3 regions of the Halomonas sp. BN3-1 genome follow, and region 3 is predicted to be linked to each of the others. Evidence: predicted binding sites of a transcription regulator. Region 3 holds the regulator's gene; each other region holds the start of a gene.
What was found. The regulator FNR, encoded in region 3, switches genes on or off when oxygen is low (the NO sensors DNR and NnrR bind a similar motif). The targets are predictions, from matches to a motif close to TTGATNTANATCAA.
Positions count from the first base shown of each region.

Region 1: the regulator FNR is predicted to act here: its motif matches at 1,508-1,521, upstream of yegQ (tRNA 5-hydroxyuridine modification protein YegQ).
Region 2: the regulator FNR is predicted to act here: its motif matches at 1,495-1,508, upstream of hemN (oxygen-independent coproporphyrinogen III oxidase).

Region 1 is NZ_PYVV01000001.1:572,566-575,839, forward strand. It holds gene C9F12_RS02320 (6-carboxytetrahydropterin synthase) at 1-4, opposite strand, end outside; gene queE (7-carboxy-7-deazaguanine synthase) at 4-657, opposite strand; gene queC (7-cyano-7-deazaguanine synthase QueC) at 650-1,381, opposite strand; gene yegQ (tRNA 5-hydroxyuridine modification protein YegQ) at 1,628-2,944, shown strand; gene C9F12_RS02340 (SRPBCC family protein) at 3,043-3,274, shown strand, end outside.
Region 2 is NZ_PYVV01000005.1:164,112-167,385, forward strand. It holds gene C9F12_RS08860 (NosR/NirI family protein) at 1-831, opposite strand, end outside; gene C9F12_RS08865 (cytochrome c) at 887-1,204, opposite strand; gene hemN (oxygen-independent coproporphyrinogen III oxidase) at 1,603-2,988, shown strand; gene C9F12_RS08875 (adenosylcobalamin-dependent ribonucleoside-diphosphate reductase) at 3,223-3,274, shown strand, end outside.
Region 3 is NZ_PYVV01000002.1:105,049-108,322, reverse strand. It holds gene C9F12_RS03845 (heavy metal translocating P-type ATPase) at 1-674, shown strand, start outside; gene ccoS (cbb3-type cytochrome oxidase assembly protein CcoS) at 671-901, shown strand; gene C9F12_RS03835 (sulfite exporter TauE/SafE family protein) at 898-1,584, shown strand; gene fnr (fumarate/nitrate reduction transcriptional regulator Fnr) at 1,739-2,479, shown strand; gene ttcA (tRNA 2-thiocytidine(32) synthetase TtcA) at 2,640-3,274, opposite strand, start outside.

The DNA.
Region 1 (3,274 bases), on a different contig from region 3:
CCATCAGTCGATTCCCGCGATCTTGTGGGTCTGCAGCGACAGCCGCCAGCGTGGATGCGCCATGCAGTGCGCTACCGTGGCGGAGAGCGGCTCCTTGCGAGCGTCGCTGGCCATCAGCCCGGAGGTGTCCATCGGCTGCAGTAGAAAATGGTCGAAGTCCAGGCCCTCGAAACGCTCCGGCGGGGCGTCGGTCTGGGGATGGACGAGCTTCAGCTCGTCACCGCGGGTCTGCACCAGCGGCGCATTGCCCTTGGGGCTGACACATAGCCAGTCAATGCCGTCCGGCGCAGCCAGAGTACCGTTGGTCTCAACGCCAATCTCGAAGCCGGCAGCGTGCACCGCGTCGATCAAGGCGGCATCCAGCTGCAGCAGGGGCTCGCCACCGGTGAATACGACGTAGGGCGTGACACCCTCGTGGGGGTGTGGCCACAAGCGGGTGATGTGCTCGGCCAGGGCCTCGGCGGTGGCAAAGCGTCCGCCGTTCTGACCATCGGTGCCGACGAAGTCGGTGTCACAGAAGCGACACTGGGCGCTCGCGCGGTCCTGCTCACGGCCCGACCAGAGATTGCACCCGGCAAAGCGACAGAAGACGCTGGCGCGGCCGGCCTGTACGCCTTCTCCCTGAAGGGTATAGAAGGCTTCCTTGACGCTATACATCCTGGTGTGCTCCGCCCTGGTCTGCCTGTGCAATCGCCGGCTCGTGGCGGGTATTGGCGGCGTAGGCCAACGGATCCTCGACACCCTGGTCGGCGAAGGCGGCGAGCCGCTCCAGACAGCTGCCGCAGCGGCCACAGGCCAGGCGCCGGCCCTCGTAACAGGTCCAGGTGTCGCGGTAGTTCAGTCCCATGGACAGTCCGTCGGCCAGGATCTCGCTCTTGCTGGACCGCAGATAGGGTGCGTGGATCTCTACCGGCGAGAAATTGGCGATGGCGGCCACCGCATTCATCTGCTCGACAAACTCGGGACGACAATCCGGATAGAGCACGTGGTCACCGCCGTGGGCGCCGTAATCGACGCGACTGGCGCCGATATTCACCGCCTTGGCGATGGCCAGCGACAGTAGCACCATGTTGCGATTGGGGACCACGGTGGCGGCGAGGTTGTCTTCGGCGTAGTCACCACCAGGGATCTTGCGATTGGCGTCGGTCAGCGCGGAGTTGTCGATCAGGCCATGGATGGCGGTGATGTCGACGACCTGATGAGGGATCTTCAACTCCTGACAGACATGGCGGGCCACCTCGAGTTCGCGGGCGTGGCGCTGGCCATAGTCGAATGACAGGGCGTGAACTTCGAGGCCTTCGTGCAAGGCGCGATGAAGTACGGTGAAAGAGTCCATGCCACCGGAGTAGATCACCACGGTGGAGCGGGAAGTCGTGCTCATGAAGGGGGTCTCGATTCGGAGAATTTGGGGTGGCGACAAGGATCGCCAGCGGCCGGGGTCCGGTCCGGCGCGACAAGGGTAACGAAAGCCGGACGGCAACACCAGTGCGGCGTTGATGCCGGCGACTTGCTCCTTGTCAACGTGCATTGCTCGCGGTTGTGGCAGGCTGCGCGGTTTACTGCTGTCTGCCCGGTTTAACCCCGGCCCAAGCCCGGCCCAAGCCCGGACCACGAGAGAGACGCCTGGATGAATGCCCCTGAACTACTGTCACCGGCCGGCACCTACCGGCATATGCGCTTCGCCTTCGCCTATGGCGCCGATGCGGTCTACGCCGGTCAGCCGCGCTACTCACTGCGTGTGCGCAACAATGACTTCGGCCTCGACAACCTGACTCGAGGCATCGCTGAGGCCCAGGCGCGTGGCAAGCGCTTCTACGTGGCCTCCAATATCGCTCCGCACAACGCCAAGCTCAGGACCTACCTGAAGGACATGGCACCGATCGTCGAGGCGGGGCCGGATGCGCTGATCATGTCCGACCCTGGCTTGATCATGATGGTGCGTGAGCGTTGGCCTGACCAGGTGATCCATCTGTCGGTGCAGGCCAACGTGGTCAATCACGCGGCGGCTCGCTTCTGGCAGTCCCAGGGGATCTCCCGGGTGATCCTGTCGCGTGAGCTGTCGCTTGAGGAAATCGCCGAGATCCGTGCCGAGTGCCCGACCCTGGAGATCGAGACCTTCGTTCACGGTGCCCTGTGCATCGCCTATTCCGGACGCTGTCTGCTGTCGGGCTACTTCAACCGGCGCGACCCCAATCAGGGCACCTGTACCAACGCCTGTCGCTGGAACTACCGGACCCACCCGGCCGGCACTGACGCCTGTGGCGATCTGATCCCGGCGCAGGACGTGGCACAGGGCCGGGAGGAGAACTCGGCGCTGATCGAGGACCCACAGCGGCCAGGCGAACTGATGCCGGTGTTTGAGGACGAGCACGGCAGCTACATCATGAATTCCAAGGACCTGCGCGCCGTTCAGCACGTGGCGAGGCTCGCCGAGATGGGGGTCAGTTCGCTGAAGATCGAAGGGCGGACCAAGTCCCCCTACTATGTAGCACGCACCGCCCAGGTCTATCGTCGTGCCATCGACGACGCCGTGGCCGGGCGCCCCTTCGACATGGGGCTGATGGATGAGCTCGAAAACCTGGCCAATCGGGGGTATACCGAAGGCTTCTACCGACGCCACGTCCACGACGAGTATCAGAATTACGAGCGTGGGCACTCGGTGGGCGTCCACCAGCAGTTCGTCGGCCAGGTAGTGGGGCAGTCGCGGCCAGATTGGCTGGATATCGAGGTCAAGAACCGCTTCGAGGTCGGCGATCGCCTCGAGCTGATGCTGCCCTCCGGCAACCGTCCCTTCACCCTTGAGGCGATGGAGGCGGGCAACGGCAGCGCGCTGAAGGTAGCGCCTGGGGATGGTCACCGGGTAAGGCTCAAGCTGCCGGGGGAGGCGCTGTCGCCTGATGAATTCGAGTTCGCGCTGTTGTTGCGGGACCTGCCGTCAGCCTGATGATAGGCACGGCTTTACAAGGGCCTGGGGAACCGGGATGCTAGGCTCCGTAGCAGCCTTACCTTGGAGCATCCCTCAGGCAAGGAGTCGGTCTGGCCATGCCCACCATCGAACACAGCGCCACGCTTCCCGCGCCTCCCGAGCGCGTCTTCGCCCTGCTCGAAAAGGTCGAGGATTTCGCCGACTATTCGGATCTGATCACCGAGATCGAGCCGCTCGGGGACGATCGCTATCGCTGGCATGTCCACGCGGTCGGCATGGACTGGACCTTCGAGGTGCAGGTAACCGAGAAGTCGCCACCCAGCCGACTGGCCTGGGAGTCGATCGACG
Region 2 (3,274 bases), on a different contig from region 3:
GTAGCCTCGCTCGCCGAGCAGATTGCGGCCCACGCTCGGGGCATTGAGGTAGCCCAGGTAAAGATCGATGAAGGTGGCGTCGCGGGGCGGACGCTGGCCGCTCAGGTAGTGCTCCGCCGGGGTGCCGACGAAGGCGTCGTCGACCTCTCCCTGGCTCAGAGTCAGGTGACCCAGTGCCCCCTGGTCGAGCAGGCCCTGCCAGTCGGCGGGCGCGAACACCTCGTCGCGCACACGGGCGATTGGCGCTGCCGCGGGGTCTTCGATCAGCCCAAGGGCGGCGGCGACCAGGCGTCCTGCCCGCATGATGGTGTCGTTGACCACGATGACGGTCACGGTGGCGCCGGAGATGGCATCGACGTCCTCTCCCACCTCCAGGCGCGACGTCACCGAGGTACCCAGGTGCTGGCCGGCGAAGTCGTCCAGGCGCTCTGACGGGATGCCGACCAGCATGATCGGCTCGGAATGATTGAGCACCTTGGCCAGGCGCAGGCTGGCGGAAGGATCGATGGCGATCAGCAGGTTGACCGGCTTGCCCGAGTAGGCGGGGATTGGCGCGACCTCGGCGCTCTCGAAGGCGTAGCCGACCAGTTCGTCGCCTCGGTAGAGCGCATTGACCGGCCACGGCAGGTCAGCCACCGGCTCTATTCTGTCGGTACCGGGAAAGGCCTGCTGAAACAGCGCGATGTCACCCTTGGCGCTGCCAAGGTCTCCGGGATACTGATCGAATTCCAGCGCCAGGGCGGGCAGGCTCAACCACATCGCCAACAGCACGACAAGCAGGCGCAGGAGAGAAGACCAGTGGCGGGGAAATTGGCGGGGGGCTTGGGTCATGGCATGACCTCGAGGCGCAAAGCGCCCCGAGGACGCTTCGCGCACCAGGGTGGGATCAGGGCGTCAGCGACGAGAAGTAGGCGGCGATGTCGGCGATATCCTGATCCGACAGGGCCGCCGCCTGGGGCGCCATGATGGCGGACATGCCACCACCGCGCTGACCCTCGCGATAGGCCTTGAGCGCGCTTTCCAGGTACGGAGCGTTCTGACCCGCCAGGTTGGGATAGATCGGTCCGGTGGCCTTGCCGTCGGTGCCATGGCAGGCGGCGCAGGCGCCGATCTTGGTTTCACCGGCGGCGGCGTCGCCGGCGGCCTGGGCGTTGAGACTGAACAGACAGGCGGCGCCAAGCGCGGCCAGGGGGATCCATTTCATGATGAGCGCTCCTCGGTCTTGGGGCGTGATGCCTGACGCAAGCGGCGTGCTGCTTGGGTCAGGCATCACGGTCTGTGCGGGATGTCCCTTGGGACTCTCGAGTATTGGAGCGCTCAGCGACAATACCCTATGACGTTGGTCAACTTTAGGCGGGGAGAGGTACGTCTTCCGTACTATGCTTGATCGGGATCACTGGAATGGTAGGGGCATCATTGTGGTCGGCTCGCGTTTGCACTACCTCGGGCGAGAACACGCCACAGGGGCAAGCGCCGTGATGCCGCTGCCGTGATTTGATGCAGGTCATGTCTGGCTTCGTCTTGCCGGGACGTGCTGATTCGACGTGCGACAATGCCGACAGATGCCGCCGTCGGGCGGTCGTGTCACGAGGGGCCTTGTCGATGTCATCCGATGTTTTGCCGTTTCAGCGTGCGCTGGTCGAGAAGTACGACCGTCCAGGGCCGCGCTACACCTCCTATCCCACCGCGCCGCACTTCCACGACGGCTTCGGTGTCGCCGACTATCGCCAGGCGGTCGAGCGCAGCCAGCAGGGGGAGCCGAAGCCGCTGTCGGTCTACGTCCATGTGCCCTTCTGCGAAAGCCTCTGCTACTACTGTGCCTGCTCCAAGATCATTACCCACAATCGCGAGCGTGCCGCCGACTACCTGGCGCTGCTCAAGCGCGAGATCGCCCTGCAGGCGGCGCTGTTCGACGAGTCCCGGGAGCTCAACCAGCTGCACCTGGGGGGGGGCACCCCGACCTTTCTGTCCAACGACCAGCTAAAGGGGCTGATCGACGCCCTGGCGCGCCACTTCCGCTTCGCCCCTGAGCAGCGCCGGGAATTCTCGCTGGAGGTGGATCCGCGTACGGTGACGCCTGCCCAGATCCATGAACTGCGTGAGATGGGCTTCAACCGTCTGAGCTTCGGCGTCCAGGACTTCGATCCGCTGGTGCAGAAGGCGGTCAACCGCGTGCAGAGCGAGGCCCAGGTGGCGGCCCTGGTGGACGCCGCCCGGGACGCCGGCTTCGCCTCGGTGTCGGTGGACCTGATCTATGGGCTGCCGCTGCAGACCCGCGACAGCTTCGACGCCACCCTGGCCAAGGTGGTGGCGCTGAGACCCGACCGCATCGCCGCCTACAGCTACGCCCACCTGCCGTCGCTGTTCAAGGCCCAGCGTCTGATCCGCGACGAGGACATGCCGCCGCCCGGGCGCAAGCTCGAGTTGCTCGAGCTGACCATCGAGCGGCTGACCCAGGCGGGCTACGTCTATATCGGCATGGACCACTTCGCCCTGCCCGAGGACGAGCTCAGCCGAGCCCGTCACGACGGTACCCTGCAGCGCAATTTCCAGGGCTACTCGACCCACGCCCAGTGCGACATGATCGGGCTCGGGGTCACCTCCATCGGCAAGGTCGGCGACGCCTACAGCCAGAACGTCAAGACCACCGCCGAGTACGCCGAGCACCTCGAGGCCGGGCGGCTGCCGGTGTTGCGGGGCTATCGGTTGAGCGACGAGGACCAGCTGCGTGCCGAGCTGATCACCTCGCTGATGTGTCACGGCGAGGTGCGCTTCGCCGAGTTCGAGGCCCGTCACGCTATCGACTTCCGCACGCATTTCGCCAGCGCCCTCGACCAGCTCGACGAGATGCAGGTCGACGGCTTGATCGAGATCAAGCAGCAAGCGCTCAGGGTACTGCCGGCAGGACGCCTGATGATGCGCAACGTGGCCATGGCCTTCGATGCCTACCTGGTCCCCGGCAGCGGGCGCTTCTCGCGCACCGTCTAGCCGGCTCTATCGCGGCTGCCCCGGGGCGAGACGCCCGGGGTAGCCCGCGCTACCTTTCATGCGCCAAAGCCGAATTAACGATCGGGTCTTCCATGGCCCGATTTTTCGTTTATATTGTGCCGCCGGTCGAAAGTTTTACTATATCTGGTAGGGTGCCCGAGCTTATCCGGAGCGCGCATCCGCCCCTTTACGACCCCGTTTATTTGCCGGTAACTTCATCGGAGACAAGCTTTCATGACCACATCCGCCAAGGCCGCCGCCCTGTCGCAGGAGGTTCCCATGCAGG
Region 3 (3,274 bases):
CCTGCCTGGGCCAACCCGTTCCTGAGCTCCCTGGCGCAGGGCTTTGGTTGCTGCTGGCCTGCGAAGGCAAGCCCCAGGCCTGGTTCAAGCTCGACGATCAGCCCCGTGACGACGCCGCCGAGACCCTCGCCGCCCTCGCCCAGCGAGGGCTTGCCATCGAGATCCTGTCGGGCGACCGCGCCGTCAACGTTGGCCAGCTTGCCCGCACACTGGGCGTCGATCAGTGGCGTGGCGAGGCCACCCCCGAGGACAAGCTCGGGCACTTGAAGGCGCGACAGGCACAGGGTGAAAAGGTGGCTATGGTCGGTGATGGCATCAATGACGTGCCGGTACTGGCCGGCGCCGACCTTGCCATCGCCATGGCCGGGGCCAGCGACCTCACCCGCACCCGCGCCGATCTGGTATTGCTGGGCGAACCGCTCACGGGTATCGTCGAAGCCATCGAGGTGGCCCGCCAGACCCGTCGCATCATTCGCCAGAATCTGTCCTGGTCGGTGCTCTACAATGTCGTGGCGCTGCCCGCAGCGGCGCTGGGCTTCGTGCCCCCTTGGCTTGCCGCCATCGGCATGTCACTCAGCTCGTTGCTGGTCATCGCTAATGCCCTGCGTCTGCGACGTGGACGCACCAGGCGGACCGCGACGCCTTCACCCGTCACCGCAAGCCCCGGCCCATGAGCATCCTTTACCTGTTGATACCCTTGTCGTTGATCCTGCTGGGCCTGGCGGTCTGGGCCTTCTTCTGGGCGGTGCGCAACGACCAGTTCGAGGACCTCGAAGGCCCCGCCTATCGCATCCTGTTCGAGGATGAGGACGACACTCGCGGTGCCGATGACGGCGCTTCCTCTTCCGAAACGCCTGCGCAGACATCCGATCGTGGTCCATCGTCCAGAGGGCCTGAGTGAACCCTACCGGCCTGGAACTGCCTCCCATGATGGCGGCCTTCGTGTTTGGCCTGCTCGGCGGTGCACACTGTATTGGCATGTGCGGCGGTATCATGAGCGCCCTGACCTTTGCCATCCCACCCAGCATGCGTCAACCTTGGCGGGTGAGCACACTTGTGCTCGGCTACAATGTAGGTCGTATCACCAGCTACTGTGTGGCGGGCGCTCTGGTTGCCGCCCTGGGTTCGGTGATCGGCCTTTCGCCGACCCTGCGTGGCCTGATGCAGATCGTCGCCAGCCTGATGTTGATCCTGATGGCGCTTTACATTGCCGATCTATGGAAAGGCCTGCGTCACGTCGAGGCACTGGGACGTCACCTCTGGAGGTACCTGGAACCCGCAGGCAGACGCCTGTTGCCGGTGGTGCGTCTGCCCCAGGCGGTGGCGCTGGGCGCCATCTGGGGCTGGCTGCCCTGTGGCCTGGTGTACTCGATGCTGGCCTGGAGCCTGGCACGGGCCGAGCCCCTCGAGGGCGCACTGCTGATGGCGAGCTTCGGTCTTGGTACGCTTCCGGCGCTGGTGGTGACGGGCCTCGCCGCCAGACAAATGCAGGCCCTGCTGGCGCATCGGGCAACACGCCTTGTCGCCGCTGGCATGATCATCGCCTTTGCCGTCTGGCAACTTTGGACTGGGCTGCACCAATGACGCATCCTACCTCTAAGTTATTAATCCTAAAGAGGTAGACGCCACTTTTAGCTGATCTGAGGGTGTAGAATAGTGCCATCAACGTGCTGTACGGGCGACGTCTGTTCTCCCCATGGCCCAGTCAATATCGATCCCAGATCCACAGGAGCTGCGAATGAGTCCTACGGCCCAAGATCGGCGGCGTCCCATGCTGCATGAGACTCGCTGTGAGTCCTGCAGCCTGAGTTCCTTGTGCCTTCCGCTGTCGCTGGAGACCGCCGACCTCGAGCGCTTCGATTCCATCATCCGTCGTCACCCGCCGATCAAGAAAGGCACACGATTGGTCGAGCAGGGAGATCGCTTCACCAGCGTCTTCGCGGTCCGATCGGGGAGTCTCAAGCAGATCACCACCGAAGGCAGCGGCGAAGCTCAGTTGACCAACTTCTTCCTGCCCAGTGAACTGGTTGGTCTGGATGGCATCGACGACGGCCGCTATCCCGGCAGCGTGGTGGCGCTGGAGACCACCACGGTGTGCGAGATTCCCTTCGACCGCCTCGATGCGCTGACCCAGACCCTACCGGAGCTGCGTGCCCAGCTGTTTCGCACCCTGAGCAAGGAGCTGCGAGAGGACCGCCGGATGATGCAGCTGCTGTCACGCAAGACCGCCGATCAGCGCCTGGCCTGCTTCTTCCTCGGCCTGTCGGACCGCTTCCGCCGCCGCGGCTATTCACCGTTCAGCTTCCGCCTGTCCATGTCCCGCGCCGACATCGGCAATCACCTGGGGCTGGCGGTGGAAACGGTCAGCCGTATCCTCGGGCGTTTCCAGCAGCAGGATCTGGTGGCGGTATCGGGACGTGAGGTCAATATCCTCGACCTGACCGCGCTGTCGACCCTGGCCGACACCGAAGTTACCTGAGCGGGCCTGGCGGCAGTGTGCCGGGCTTGGCCAGCAGCGCCCGGTACCCAGGATCTGGAAAGCAAAGCGTAATAGATGGCGTGTGACAAGAAAGAGGCCGCATCCGGAGATGCGGCCTCTTTTGCTGTCATGGCGTCATGCACATTCGCTGTTGGCGAGATCAGCCGGCATCCACCACGTCGATGCGCCGGGCCTGGCGTTCGGCCTGTACGGCCTCCAGCCCCTCGAAGTCGAACAGTTGCCGATCCGCCAGCTGCGACGGCGCCACATTGGTCACCGCCTTGAACATGCTCTCGAGGCGCCCGGGATGCTTGACCTCCCACTCGGCCAGCATCTCCTTGACCACCTGGCGCTGCAGGTTGGGCTGGGAACCACACAGGTTACACGGGATGATCGGGAACTCCATCGCCTCGCTGTAGGCCTGGATATCGGCCTCGCGGCAGTACGCCAGCGGGCGGATGACGATGTTCTTGCCGTCGTCGGAGAGCAGCTTGGGCGGCATCGCCTTGAGGCTGCCACCGAAGAACATGTTCAGAAACAGCGTCTCGAGAATGTCCTCGCGGTGGTGGCCCAGGGCGATCTTGGTCGCCCCGATCTCCTCGGCGAAGCCATAGAGAGAGCCGCGCCGCAGGCGTGAGCAGAGCGCGCAGGTGGTCTTGCCCTCCGGCGTCTTCTCCTTCACCACCGAATAGGTGTCGCGCTCGAGGATGTGGTAGTCCACGCCGATACTGTCCAGATAGTTCGGCAGCACATGCTCCGGAAAGCCCGGCTGCTTCTGATCCAGATTCACCGCCA